4 regions of the Robertmurraya mesotrionivorans genome follow, and region 2 is predicted to be linked to each of the others. Evidence: riboswitches for the same ligand, from Rfam matches in the RefSeq annotation. Region 2 holds a riboswitch; each other region holds the start of a gene.
The links. Region 2 has a riboswitch for cyclic di-GMP ahead of ACRX5O_RS16925 (DUF5667 domain-containing protein). Riboswitches for the same ligand answer to the same signal wherever they lie in the genome.
Positions count from the first base shown of each region.

Region 1: it holds a riboswitch for cyclic di-GMP, as region 2 does, so the genes downstream of both, ACRX5O_RS19715 (GGDEF domain-containing protein) here and ACRX5O_RS16925 (DUF5667 domain-containing protein) in region 2, are expected to answer to the same signal.
Region 3: it holds a riboswitch for cyclic di-GMP, as region 2 does, so the genes downstream of both, ACRX5O_RS19015 (amidase) here and ACRX5O_RS16925 (DUF5667 domain-containing protein) in region 2, are expected to answer to the same signal.
Region 4: it holds a riboswitch for cyclic di-GMP, as region 2 does, so the genes downstream of both, ACRX5O_RS23345 (type II secretion system protein) here and ACRX5O_RS16925 (DUF5667 domain-containing protein) in region 2, are expected to answer to the same signal.

Region 1 is NZ_JBPCCH010000017.1:46,728-49,872, reverse strand. Features, by position in the region: gene ACRX5O_RS19725 (hypothetical protein) at 1-138, opposite strand, end outside; gene ACRX5O_RS19720 (M48 family metallopeptidase) at 341-1,048, shown strand; cyclic di-GMP riboswitch class I at 1,176-1,258, shown strand; gene ACRX5O_RS19715 (GGDEF domain-containing protein) at 1,320-2,396, shown strand; gene ACRX5O_RS19710 (hypothetical protein) at 2,545-3,114, shown strand.
Region 2 is NZ_JBPCCH010000011.1:76,394-79,538, forward strand. Features, by position in the region: gene ACRX5O_RS16920 (DUF421 domain-containing protein) at 16-729, shown strand; gene ACRX5O_RS16925 (DUF5667 domain-containing protein) at 851-1,897, opposite strand; cyclic di-GMP riboswitch class I at 1,993-2,077, opposite strand; gene ACRX5O_RS16930 (P-loop NTPase family protein) at 2,240-2,788, shown strand; gene ACRX5O_RS16935 (glycosyltransferase family 61 protein) at 2,862-3,145, shown strand, end outside.
Region 3 is NZ_JBPCCH010000015.1:59,484-62,628, forward strand. Features, by position in the region: gene ACRX5O_RS19005 (DEAD/DEAH box helicase) at 1-465, shown strand, start outside; gene ACRX5O_RS19010 (YhfC family intramembrane metalloprotease) at 586-1,356, shown strand; cyclic di-GMP riboswitch class I at 1,404-1,492, shown strand; gene ACRX5O_RS19015 (amidase) at 1,536-2,405, shown strand; gene ACRX5O_RS19020 (LysR family transcriptional regulator) at 2,522-3,145, shown strand, end outside.
Region 4 is NZ_JBPCCH010000029.1:24,538-27,682, reverse strand. Features, by position in the region: gene ACRX5O_RS23355 (histidine kinase) at 1-880, shown strand, start outside; gene ACRX5O_RS23350 (response regulator) at 849-1,493, shown strand; cyclic di-GMP riboswitch class II at 1,768-1,851, shown strand; gene ACRX5O_RS23345 (type II secretion system protein) at 1,962-2,363, shown strand; gene ACRX5O_RS23340 (prepilin peptidase) at 2,456-3,145, shown strand, end outside.

The DNA.
Region 1 (3,145 bases), on a different contig from region 2:
ATACCAATCTCCTGTTCGATAATGAAAAATATTAGCGACCGTTTGCGGTAGAAAAAGTAAGAAAATAGGTCCGAAAATTGGAATGAATATGGCAATTGCAAGAAAGAGATGTCTAGTTTCATAGTTTTTCTCATCCATTGAAATCAATCCTTTCTTTAATATATATTTCGATAATAACATGGAACAAAGTAAGAAAGGGAACGAAATTAGAAAAAATTACCTGTTGGTAAACTCCGAGCTTTTCTTAATGATATATGTTATTTTTACAAAAGATCTTGAGGAGATTTAATGAATCATCATAAAATTAAGGTATAGCAATTGATCAGATAAAGGTGATGTCATGATACACAACTATTCAGGTGAAACGATCAGTTACAATATAAACTACAAAAAACGCAAGTCTATTGGAATTTCTATTGATGTTTATGGAAATATTGAGGTCCAGGCTCCTAAAGGAACACCCAATGATTATGTGCTTTTATTTATCGAAGAAAAATGGGACTGGATTCAAGAGAAGTCTAAGGAAATGAAGGCTAGAGCGCTTGGTTCACATGAAAAAGTTTATGACCATGGCGAAAGTTTTCTTTATTTAGGTAACACCTATCCCATCCAAATCTTCCACGACGCCAATCTTACGCAGAATCATGTGAAGTTTGAAGAAAATAAACTACATATCTACGTAAAAGAGTTAGAGGAAGAAAAAATCAGACAGGCACTAAAGCGATTCTACTATCAGCAATGTAAGATCTTAGTAGAGAAGAGTATCAAGTCTTATCAAAGCAACTTTAAAATAAAGCCAAAGGGGGTTCGTATTAATGACAGCAATCGTACATGGGGAACTTGTGATTCTAATCAGCAGTTAACTTTTAACTGGAAGCTCGCGATGGCCCCCCATAGGGTAATCGACTATGTGGTTGTGCACGAAATGTGCCATATGTTGCATTTAAATCATGATCGTTCTTTTTGGAGACTTGTTGGGAAAATTATGCCTGATTATAAGGAACAAGAAAATTGGCTAGCTTTTTCTAGTTGGAAAATGACTGTGTAGTAAGGTGAGAGTCTTCATTTATGAAGGCTCTTTTTTATGTCACTAATTGGTTGATTTTACAATTTGCATTCATATATCTATACACCAATATTGCGAGTATAATAGTACTAAAGTAGTAATTATTCCAATTACGAAAAGGCAAATCTACTGAAAGGTAGAGACGCAAAACCGTGGGTCTAAGGTGAAAGCTAAGATTGCCAGGTTATCGAATACAGCCAGAGATGGCTTTCACGAAGTGCTAGAATGCTACGTGAAATTGGAGGAAGAACAAATGATTAGAGAAGAGATGTTTGATAAAAGGTTACTTATTCGTGATATATTGAATACCCTATGGGTTATTATTGGACTGTATTTGTTAGGGACAGGTATACACTTTTTCCTTACTACGTATGATAAGTGGTTATTTTTTTTAGAAGTGATTTTATTTCCATTATTTAAATTTATTGCTGTCATGGCATGTGCAGAGCTGTTTATGAATAAATTCCGGAAACACATGGAGTACTTTATCATGATTGTAATTACTCTTTTTATTAGCATTATAATTATTAGTATTTACGATAAAGTAATTTTGATGGTTTTACTCATTACTCCTGTTCTGGTCTCATTGTTTTTCTATAATAAAAGAATCATTCGCTTTTCGGTGTTTATATCGATCCTCACTTTTTTAGTCATTTATTTTTTCTATGAACCGATACATGCTTCTATGGATACAGCAGATTTGATTATTATTATCTTAATTTTATTAGGGATTTCACTACTTATAAACAGCCTGATGAAACATAGTGATCAAGTTATGAAAGAATTGTTAAAAACAACAAAAGAAAAAAATGATCTATTCTCTAAAAATATTCAAATGGAAAGGCTTACCCGGTTAGATCCTGTTACGGAATTATATAATCACAGGTCGTTCCATGAACACTTGGAGTCAATTGTAAGTCTGGCTTCACCAGAGAAGTTAAACGTACATGTAGCGGTCCTTGACATTGATAATTTCAAACAAATCAATGATACGTTTGGTCATAGAGCAGGAGACAGTGTAATTATAGAAGTCGCCAGGCAAATTAAATTTTTCTCTGTTGGCGATGACTTTCCTTCTAGGTACGGAGGAGAGGAATTTGGAATTATCACAATGGGAACGTCGGAAGAGGATTTTATTAAAAGGGTGGAAAACATCAGGGGAAATATTGCAAACACTAGTTTTCCTGAGCTCAAGGGGCGTAACGTAACAATCAGTATTGGTGTACAAAAATTGTTGCCTGGAATGAACAAGGAAGATCTCTTTAAAGGGGCAGATGCAGCACTTTATACAGCAAAGAGAACAGGGAAAAATAAAACGGTAATTAATTAGGACAGAATATCGGGATGAAGGTGACAATGTGGAATTAACCATTGTCACTCTTTTTAGCGGGGAAAATTGAAGAAATTTGACTCCGAATCGATGTTAGAATCGTAGGTAATAAATAGAGTAGTTTTTTTATGAAATAGGGGAGGCGCAAATGGACTATAAAGAAATAAGAAATATGAGAGTAAAGCAGCTTCTTGTAACCAATGTGATTATATTTTTAAGTGTAATATTATTTTTCACTGTAGTTAAGATCGCCTTAATATCAGCCTTTCAATTTTTCGTCTTTTTGGGCATCCTTTTGGCACTTCGAGGGATTGTTGGGCTTGTAAGAGGAGAAACGACAAAGTCAATCATACCCATTTTCGAGAAAGTAGCAGTCTATGAAAAGGAAAAAATGGGAAGTGAATGGTACAAAGAAAGGAAAACAAATTTTATTGGAAATATCATCGTGAGTGGCTTTATGTTTATTCAAGCATACTGGAACCGTATTTTATCAGAACAACCCTTTCAAATGGATGTCACCTTTATGATTACACTTTTATTTTTCATTCTATTATTAATAAATATCGCATCAATCGTTCGATTTCGGAAAATCGACCATTCAATAAATAGTAATGAATTAAATGGTTATACTCGAAAATCAAACCTAATAGGAGCAGGAGTAGGTATCATTTTTGGTGTAATCATCGCTGTAGTCACCATTTTTTTTATTGTCTCTTAAGGATACTAGTAGGCAAAGAAGGACCCTTGCC
Region 2 (3,145 bases):
GAGAGGTAGATGAATGTGGAGGTACTAAAGGACATTTTATTGGTTTATGGTAGAATCTTTATTATTATGCCCCTTTTATTAATGGCCACATTGTTTATGGGGAAGAGATCAATCGGAGAACTTCCTGTGTTTGATTTTTTAGTAATCATTACACTTGGAGCTATTGTCGGAGCGGATATTGCCGACCCCACTATAAAGCAAATCCCTACTGCAGCAGCGGTAATTGCACTTGCGATACTGCAAAGGATTGTGACAGCCACAGTGATTAAATATCGGAGAATAGGGAAGGCACTTACTTTTGAACCTACTATTGTAATAAAAAATGGGGAGCTAATTGTAAATAATTTAAAAAAAATCAATTACTCCATCGATAATATTTTGCAGATGCTTAGGGAGAAGGAAGTGTTTGATCTATCCATTGTTCAACTCGGAATCATTGAAGCAAATGGCCGAATTTCATTATTTAAGTATGCTGGTGAGGCGCCAGTTGTCAAAAAGGATCTTGGCCTTACTGAAGTAGACCATCAAATTAGTTTACCTGTTATTATTGAGGGGAAAATTGATACAACGACACTTGAGCATTTAAATAAAGATGAGACATGGCTAAAAGAGGAACTCTCGAAAATGAAGGTAAAATTAAGTGACGTATTTTTCGCATCCATAAATGAGAATCTTATACTACATATATCTCTCCATAATCAGGAAAAGCCAAACTACATAAACCATTAAGAGCATTTTACTTCCCATCACGTAAGCAATATACTATGATCAATACATCACAAACTTTTAGGAGACGATACATGATGTATGAGAAAGGGGAAAGAACGAATGTAGTTCTTTCCCCTTAGGTTTATTGGTTATTTTTGTTTTCGTTTACTTTTTGCGACTGCTGATTTTTTCCTTCTGTATTTTTCTTTGCTGTGTCAGCTTTTCTTTGTTCTTCTTTTACTTTAGCTTCCTGGGCCCTTTTTTGCTCAGCAGCTAGTTGTGCTTGTTCCGTTTGTTTCTTGGCTTCCTCGGCCTTTTTTGCTGCTTGTTCCGCTAATGTTTTTGCTACTTCCGCTTTTGGTGCGCTTGCATTTGTTGTTTTTACTTGTTTTTCGGATGCTTTTGGTTGAGCCGATAGTGTACTCGTAATAACTTCAGCTTCATTTGATTCGGTATCAAGAGGGACCGATATTTCTTCTTCGTCAGTTGAGAGATTTTTGTATGCAATTTTATTCTTGATTTCAGACGAGTGAAGTCCAAGTTCTTTTGCTATCTCTCCAAACCCCTTATCATCACTTGTATAGAGACTACTGATTTCATCTATCGTTTTACCTGAAGCCTCAGATAACAAATACATATGAGCAATTTGTCCAAATCCAAAACCCTGATTTCTCAACTCAGAAACAGATTCTTCATCTATATTTCTGACTGCTGCTGGCAATTGTTTAATACTAACTTGTTGACTTTCAATTTCTTCTAATACCTCTTCAGTTAAAACTTTTTGTATATCCTCATTAATGAAAGTGACTTCTTCGGTTGACGTTTCTAACTCTGATAATGTTTCCTCATTAATTTTATCATTGAAAAGTAATTTTGCTATTTGTTCTTCAGCTAAAGCTAATTTTTCTACGTAATTTTTCATAAGAATATCAATGAATTCATGTTTATCCTCTTCTGTCATAGCTTGTGCTTCAGCCAGTCTTTCCTTTGCTAGTTCCAGAAGGATTTCCGTTTCTTTTTTGGAATTGGTAGTAAGATAAAGCTGGAAGTCTTCTAGTAGTTGATCTACTGAGTATAGAAGCTGGTCAGGTGTTACTCCTGGACTCGAAGAATTCAATTCTGATGCGGAGACAGTTGAGCCGAAGGCAAAGACACCTGAAACAACAAAAGGTAAAATTAATTTTTTCATTTAATAACTCTCCTCAACAAGTATTGAACCAAAACCCGGCAGAGAAGGTGAATGATACACATGAACAAATGAGTCTTTTATCATGGTTAACAATCTTCGGTAACTGGCGAGCATAGTCTATGGACCTTAGCTCCTATAGCTTTGCGCCCTTATATTTCTATAAGTTTGCCTTTTTCGGATTTGATTCTTAATCCAATAGTACCATTCATTTTATTTCTTGATAATAGGAATATAGTATTATAACGTTTGAAAACTCATAGAAAATTCAGGAATCATGATGTGGAAAATTGCTTGTTGTGAGAAAATAGAAAAATATGACAAAGTGAGGAGGCGAGGATAAGAATGAATCGAGTTATGGTGATTGGGGTATCGGCTGGTGTTGGGAAATCGACGTTTACTAGGAAGCTTGGACAGATGTTACATATCCCCGTGTATCATCTAGATGCCTACTTCTGGAAACCAGGTTGGATCGAGGCATCAAATGAAGAATTCTCTGAGGCTCAAAGAACGCTTGTGGAGAAAGAAAAGTGGATCATTGAAGGGAATTACTCAAAAACAATTCATATCAGAGAATCAAGCTGCGATACAGTTATTTATTTAGAACTTCCCTTACGTACTTGTCTTTACCGTGTAGTGAAGCGATTTTTTACGAACATCGGTAACACGAGACCTGATATGACGATCGGTTGTACAGAGAAACTAGATTGGAAATTTATCAAATTTATTATTTCCACCTATTTTGCGAGGAAGGAAAAGATGAAAGATAAACTGAAACAGTACGAGTCAATGGGGAAAAAAGTAATTGTTTTAAAAAATAAGGAAGAAATTCGCTCCTATTTTCAATTAGCTGAAACAAATCAGGGTGATTCACTATCTAATGACCAAATATGAAACAAATAGAGGGGACATGCATAGAATGTAGTAATATTTAGATTTTATTAATAAAGGGGACAAAAGGGGTTAGATGGTATATTTAAACGGGAAATTTCCGGCACCTAACGGTTTTTATAAGACAACTAAGGAATGGTATCAGGCATATACTGAAATATTCGGAACAGTGAACACTTTTTATAAAGAATTAGAATATGAAGTTGAATTATTTGATGAGTTGGTATTTGAGCCCAATCCAACTATTAGACCAGTTTGGTCAGGTGGGGCTTCTGTGTCGTTAATGCCAAATGGTCGTGTTTATGGAGAAAATGGAATTGTTATAACACCTGACAATAAATTATTATGGGATGTTTCATT
Region 3 (3,145 bases), on a different contig from region 2:
CATCGTACAGGAAGAACCGGCCGGGCGGGCTTGAAAGGAAAGGCTACTACTTTTGTGACAGATAGAGAAAAACGATTGTTAGAAGAGATAGAACAATTAATTGGTTTTTCTATTCCACAGAAGGAGAAACCTGCTTCGGGGCAGGTGGAGAGATCACGACCTGCCTTTGAAGAGAAGATTAGTTCCGACCCAGTTATCAAGCAACTAAAAAGCGAGCAGCTAAATAAGGATATCACCAAACTCTATTTTAATGGCGGGAAGAAAAAGAAGCTGCGCGCCGTTGATTTTGTAGGAACCATTTCTAAAATTGATGGTGTATCTGCAGAGGATATTGGAATTATCACGATTCTTGACACGGTCTCTTATGTAGAAATCCTAAATGGAAAAGGGTCACTCGTGTTGTCCGAAATGAAACATACAACGGTAAAAGGAAAACAATTAAAGGTTCATGTGGCAAGAAGATAAGAAGCACTTCCTAGAGGTGCTTTTTTATTTGGAAAAAAGAACAAAACCCATTGACAGAAAATTACTCTTACTTTAATATTATCATTATCAATAATGATAATAAAACAAGGGGGACTTACTATGATAAGCAATGCAACGATCTTGAGCATGGTCGCAGTTATCATATTTTCCATTCTTCTATTTGTAAGTGCCATTCTTTTTACAAAAAAACAGGTAGGAATCTCACTCAAGCCGTTATTAATAGGTAGCATTGGGTTTGTTATTATTACTCAAGTATTAGAGAAACTTCTTCATGTTGTCGTCATAACAAGTTTTCCAAACTATGCTGAACATCCATGGTTATTTGGATTATATGGCGGTTTCGCTGCAGGAATTTTTGAGGAAATGGGACGCTATATCCTTTTTATTTGGCTGTTAAAAAAGTATCAGGATTACAAGGGTGGTCTATCCTTTGGGGTAGGCTGGGGTGGCATTGAAGCAGTAGTAATTGCTCTTTCAACGGTTGTACCATTTCTTATCTTTGCAACCATGATCAATGCAGGTACATTTGATTCATCTATCGGAGCTAGTCTTCCAAGTGATCAGGCAGCAACCATTAAAGAAACATTATTAAATCAGGGAGTTTCTCACTACTTATGGGCAATACCAGAACGCTTCTTTGCCCTCATTATGCAAATCGCTTTCACCTTACTTGTATTAGTTGCTGTTATCAAAAAGAAATTCCAATACGTATTGCTCGCTATAGTCGCTCATGCGGCGATTGATTTTCCTTTAGCTTTCTACCAAACTGGATACATTAAGAGCTTATGGATCATTGAGTTGTACATTGCCTTAATCGGAGTTCTATCTTTCTTTATAATAAAAAGATTAAGAAAATTGTTGATTGGGTAAAAATACCTGAGGCAAAAGTCTGTTTTAATAAAGTATAATAAAAGAAAAACTGTAAAAGGCAAACTTCTCCGAAAGGGAAGGACGCAAAGCCGTGAGCCTAATCGCATGTCATGCGAATGGTCGTCAGGTTGCCAGGTCTCATTTTGTGAGCCTCGGCTTGCAGAATGGGGGAACGTGAAATGAAAAAGCTCGTTGTATCAATGATAATTGTTTTGCTTTTTTCAATTGGAGGCTTTGGATCAAAAATGAGTGCTTCTACTGTAGATCGCTCCACATGGCTTTGGAATCCGTGGGAAATTGTGAGTAATGAAACAGGAACCTTAAGCTTTCTTGAACAAAAGCAAATCAACAAAGTCTATGTACAAATTGATCGAGATATCCCAATGAATGTATACCGTAGCTTTATTACGAAGGCATCAGTAAAAGGGATAAAAGTATATGCTCTAGACGGAGCACCAAGCTGGGTAGCTCCAAAAGGATATCGAAATCAAGATGCGTTAATGAATTGGTTAAAAACCTATCAAGCAGGGTCAACCGCTTCTCAAAAATTTACGGGTATTCATTTAGATGTAGAGCCCTACTTATATAGTGGTTGGAATACGAATAGAGCGGCAACTGTTAAAAGTTATCAAGAACTGATAACAAAAGCGAATACCTCTGCTGCAGGATTAAAACTACCTCTTGAAGCGGACCTGCCATTTTGGTTTGATGAAGTTTCTTATAACAATACGTATGGTAAAGGAAATCTAGCAGAGTGGGTCATTACAAAAACGAATAGTGTAACGATTATGGCATACCGTGATACAGCTCCTGCCATCATTGAAATTGTGAAAAATGAAGTAGCCTTTGCTGGGAAACATAATAAGGCATTAGTAATCGGTGTAGAAACAGGTGCAACAGACGAAGGAGATATGATTTCCTTTTTTGAAGAAGGAGAAGCATACATGAACGAGCAGCTTGCTTCTGTTGCCTCCCATTACGGAACAACCCTTGGATATAAGGGGATTGCTATCCACCATGTGGGAAGCTGGAAGACAATGAAACCATAAAGAACTATGAAAGCACTCAATCAAAGAGTGCTTTTTTGTTCATATTCATCCCTTTTTCTTGTCTAAAAAACATCATATACTTTGTTTAAAGATTGGAAACAGGGAGGGCGCTGTTTATGAACCTGAAACATTTACAATATTTTCGTGTGCTAGCCAAAACACAGCATTATACAAAAGCAGCAGCTCAGCTATATATCACACAACCAAGTCTTAGTCAGGCAATAGGCGAGCTTGAAAAAGAATTAAGTATAAAGTTATTTGAAAAGGTTGGTCGAAATATAAAGCTGACAAAGTACGGCCAATATTTTTTAACCTATGTGGAAAACGGATTAGAGGAGCTTGAAAAGGGTGAAAGGAATCTTCAAAAGCTCACCAATGCCAATACGGGTATCATTGACTTAGCATTCATTTTCTCCTTAGGCGCCGATTTTGTCCCATCGATTATTCAGTCCTTTATGGAAGCGAATGAGGGCGGGCAAGTGACGTTTTCGTGCATTCAAGGAACGACACAGAGTATCATCCAAGGCTTAAAGGAAGAAAATTATGACCTAGCTTTTTGTACGTATGCGGAACATGAACCAGAGATTGATTTTATTCCATTATTGAAAAGAGATATTGTGTTAATCACCCATAAAGATCACCCATTAGCATCAAAAGCTTCAGTGGAATTAAAGGATATTGCTGAGGAAAAATTCGTTTGTTTTAACAAGAAAAGTCTATTTCGTCCCGTAATCGATCAA
Region 4 (3,145 bases), on a different contig from region 2:
CATTATGTATCGTGGGGTCATGATTGGGTGTTTACTAGTTGCTCCTAGGTCCCCTGGAGAAGCGTTTACGAAAGCAGATGAAAAGCTTTGGGAAGTGTTGATTCAGCAGCTTGGTCCACTGTTACAAGATTTAAAAGCTACAGAGGATGTAAAAGCACTGAACCGTGTGCTGCAGACATCACGAGAGAGATTAGTATTAGCTAGAGAGGAAGAAAGGCATTTTTTACGAAGAAATTTACACGATGACCTAGCTCCGAGACTTGCTGCACTGGCGTATACTGCAGCCGCTGCAGAGGATCTCGTTGAAAAAGATCCACAAACCGTGAAAACATTATTAGCAGAACACCAAAGAATGATTCTTGGAACAGTAGATGATATTCGAAGACTGGTTTATGACTTAAGGCCAGCAGCGATTGACGAGCTAGGTTTAGTGGCTGCTGTTAAACAGCGGATTGAGGAGGTATCCTCGATTGGAAAAACAAATAAGGCTTCACCTTCCTTCTCGTATGAGCTTCCTGAAAAGTTAGAGGGTATTCCTCCCGCAGTGGAAGTGGCTGTTTTCAGGATTATTTCCGAAGGGGTCGTGAATGTGGTAAGGCATGCACAGGCAAACCATGCGAGTGTATCACTTATGGAGTTGGAGGATCGGTTGGTTATAGAGATATGTGATGATGGAATAGGGTTTATTGAAAAGAAAGAAGCAAGAACGATAGGGGGGCTTGGTGTTCCATCTATGAAAGAACGGGCAGCAGAGCTAGGCGGAGAACTAACCATAGAACGGATGATAGAGGGTGGAACAAGAATCTTAGCTTGGATCCCTCTCATAAAAGAGAAAGAGGGGGAAAGGTATGAAAACGATACGAGTGCTATTAGCAGATGATCACCCGTTCTTTCTGTACGGAGTATCTACGTACTTAAAAACGGTACCTGAAATAGAAATTGTTGGCGAGGCTAACTCGGGTGAGGATGTAGTCAACCAAGCCAAGCAGCTGAATCCGGATGTTATTTTAATGGATATTCGAATGCCAGGGATGAACGGAATTGAGGCGACAAAGAAAATTAAGCAATCCAATCCCGAGACCAATATATTAATTTTTACGATGTTTAAGGATGATCAATCGGTTTTTACCGCGATGAGGATGGGGGCAAAAGGGTATATTTTAAAGGATGCAGGGAAGGAAGAAATTATCCGAGCGATAAAAACAATTGCAGCTGGTGAAGCGATTTTTAGTGCCGAGATTGCTGCTAAAATGGTTCACTATTTTTCCTCTACAAGACCGGCTGCGAGTGAACAGCTCTTTCCTGAACTAACCAGTCGGGAGCGTGAAGTACTCTATTTAATTGCCGATGGAGCAACCAATAAAGAAATTGCCGAGCACCTCAACATCTCGAACAAAACCGTATCTAACTATGTAACCAATATCCTGAACAAACTCCAGGTGTCGAGCCGAGAAGAAGCGATTCAGATTGTTAATATTTCGAATATGGAATAGTAGTAAGGGCGGTCTTTTATAGATGGCCTTTTTCGTTCTCGTAGGTAAATGGAACTAAATTTGTTTAATGTATGTTAAATGTTTACGATATTATATTTTGAAATTGATTTTTTAGAAAGTGTTTTTTGAAACACTTGTAAGGCTAGGTTTAATGATGGATGGAGCAATTTTTAAATATAATATTTCTAGTTATAAATTTACAAAAATCCTCTTTTAATTTCATTTTTTTTAATATAGAATAACTAGTACATAAGTAATGTTTATCACATTACGTTAACAAATAGGGCGCGACGAAATATGACTTGTACATGGGCACCTGAGTCATATCGAGCGATTGGTGCAACCGACCTATACAACTACATTCTTACCGAATGAGCTGTATAGGTTTTTTTATTTTCAGATTTTAAAAGTCCGAGAACGACTTTTGAAATATACAAACTAAAAAACTATTAAGGGGGACCTTTCTTCATGTTAAAATCATTAAAGAAGAAAATGAAAGACCAAGCTGGTCTAACACTAATTGAACTGTTAGTTGTAATTGTTATTTTGGGGATTATTGCTGCTGTGGCGATACCGATGGTGATGAGTAATAAGGATGATGCGGCTAAGAGTACTAATGCACAAAATCTAACAATATTACAAGATGCTGTTAATAGATATACAACCCTTAATGATGGACCTCCAGCTAGTTTAGATACTTTGTTATTAGCTGAGAGTGGCAATTCTAATATTGGGGGACCTTTTTTAGATTCAAAGCCATCGATTAAAACATTTACAGATTGTTCAGGTAATTTTGAGTTAAATGGTAGTAAAAAGGTAGTTATTACTGCTACGACCTCAGGCGATAAAACTGCCGCTTGTACTCAATAAATATTATAAATGGCTGCTGCGTCTCCATAGATAGCGGCAGCTTTATTTTTTTTATTATCTCAAACAGTTATTAAAGAAAAGGAGATTACAAGATGCTCATAGTTGATGTCCTAGTAATAATTATATCCTTACTGTTCGGTAGCTTCTTTAACGTAGTAGCAATCCGTCTCTTAAAAAGAGAATCTATCTCCTACCCACCATCCCACTGTACCTACTGTAACCACAGGCTGGGTTTCTTTGACTTATTTCCTCTATTTAGTTACCTACTCCTAAAGGGCCGTTGTCGTTATTGTAAAGAAAAAATATCTCCTCTATATCCATTAGGAGAAGGTATGACTGCCATTATTTTTTTCCTTGTGTACAAGAAAATCAATCTTACACCAGAGTTAATACCTGCAATCCTTTTATCAACTTTATTAATTCTGTCTGTACTAACCGACATTCGCGAAAAGTTAATTTTAGACGTAATTACATTACCTAGTATAGTGGTGTTAATAATTACAAGATTCTTCATTGGTGAGGAGCCACTCCTAACTTATTTAATCGGTGGAGCTGTAGGCTTTGGTTTACTGTTATTATTGGCGGTTGTCAGCAAAGGCGGAATGGGTGGCGGTGACATTAAGCTATATGCAGCCATTGGAATGGTACTTGGCCCAGCACTTACTGTAATGAGCTTGGTTTTAGCTTCGTTTGTAGGAGCAGTTGTGGGACTACTATTAATCTCTTTGAAAATAGTTAAAAGAAAAGAACCGATTGCCTTTGGGCCATCGATTATGATTGGA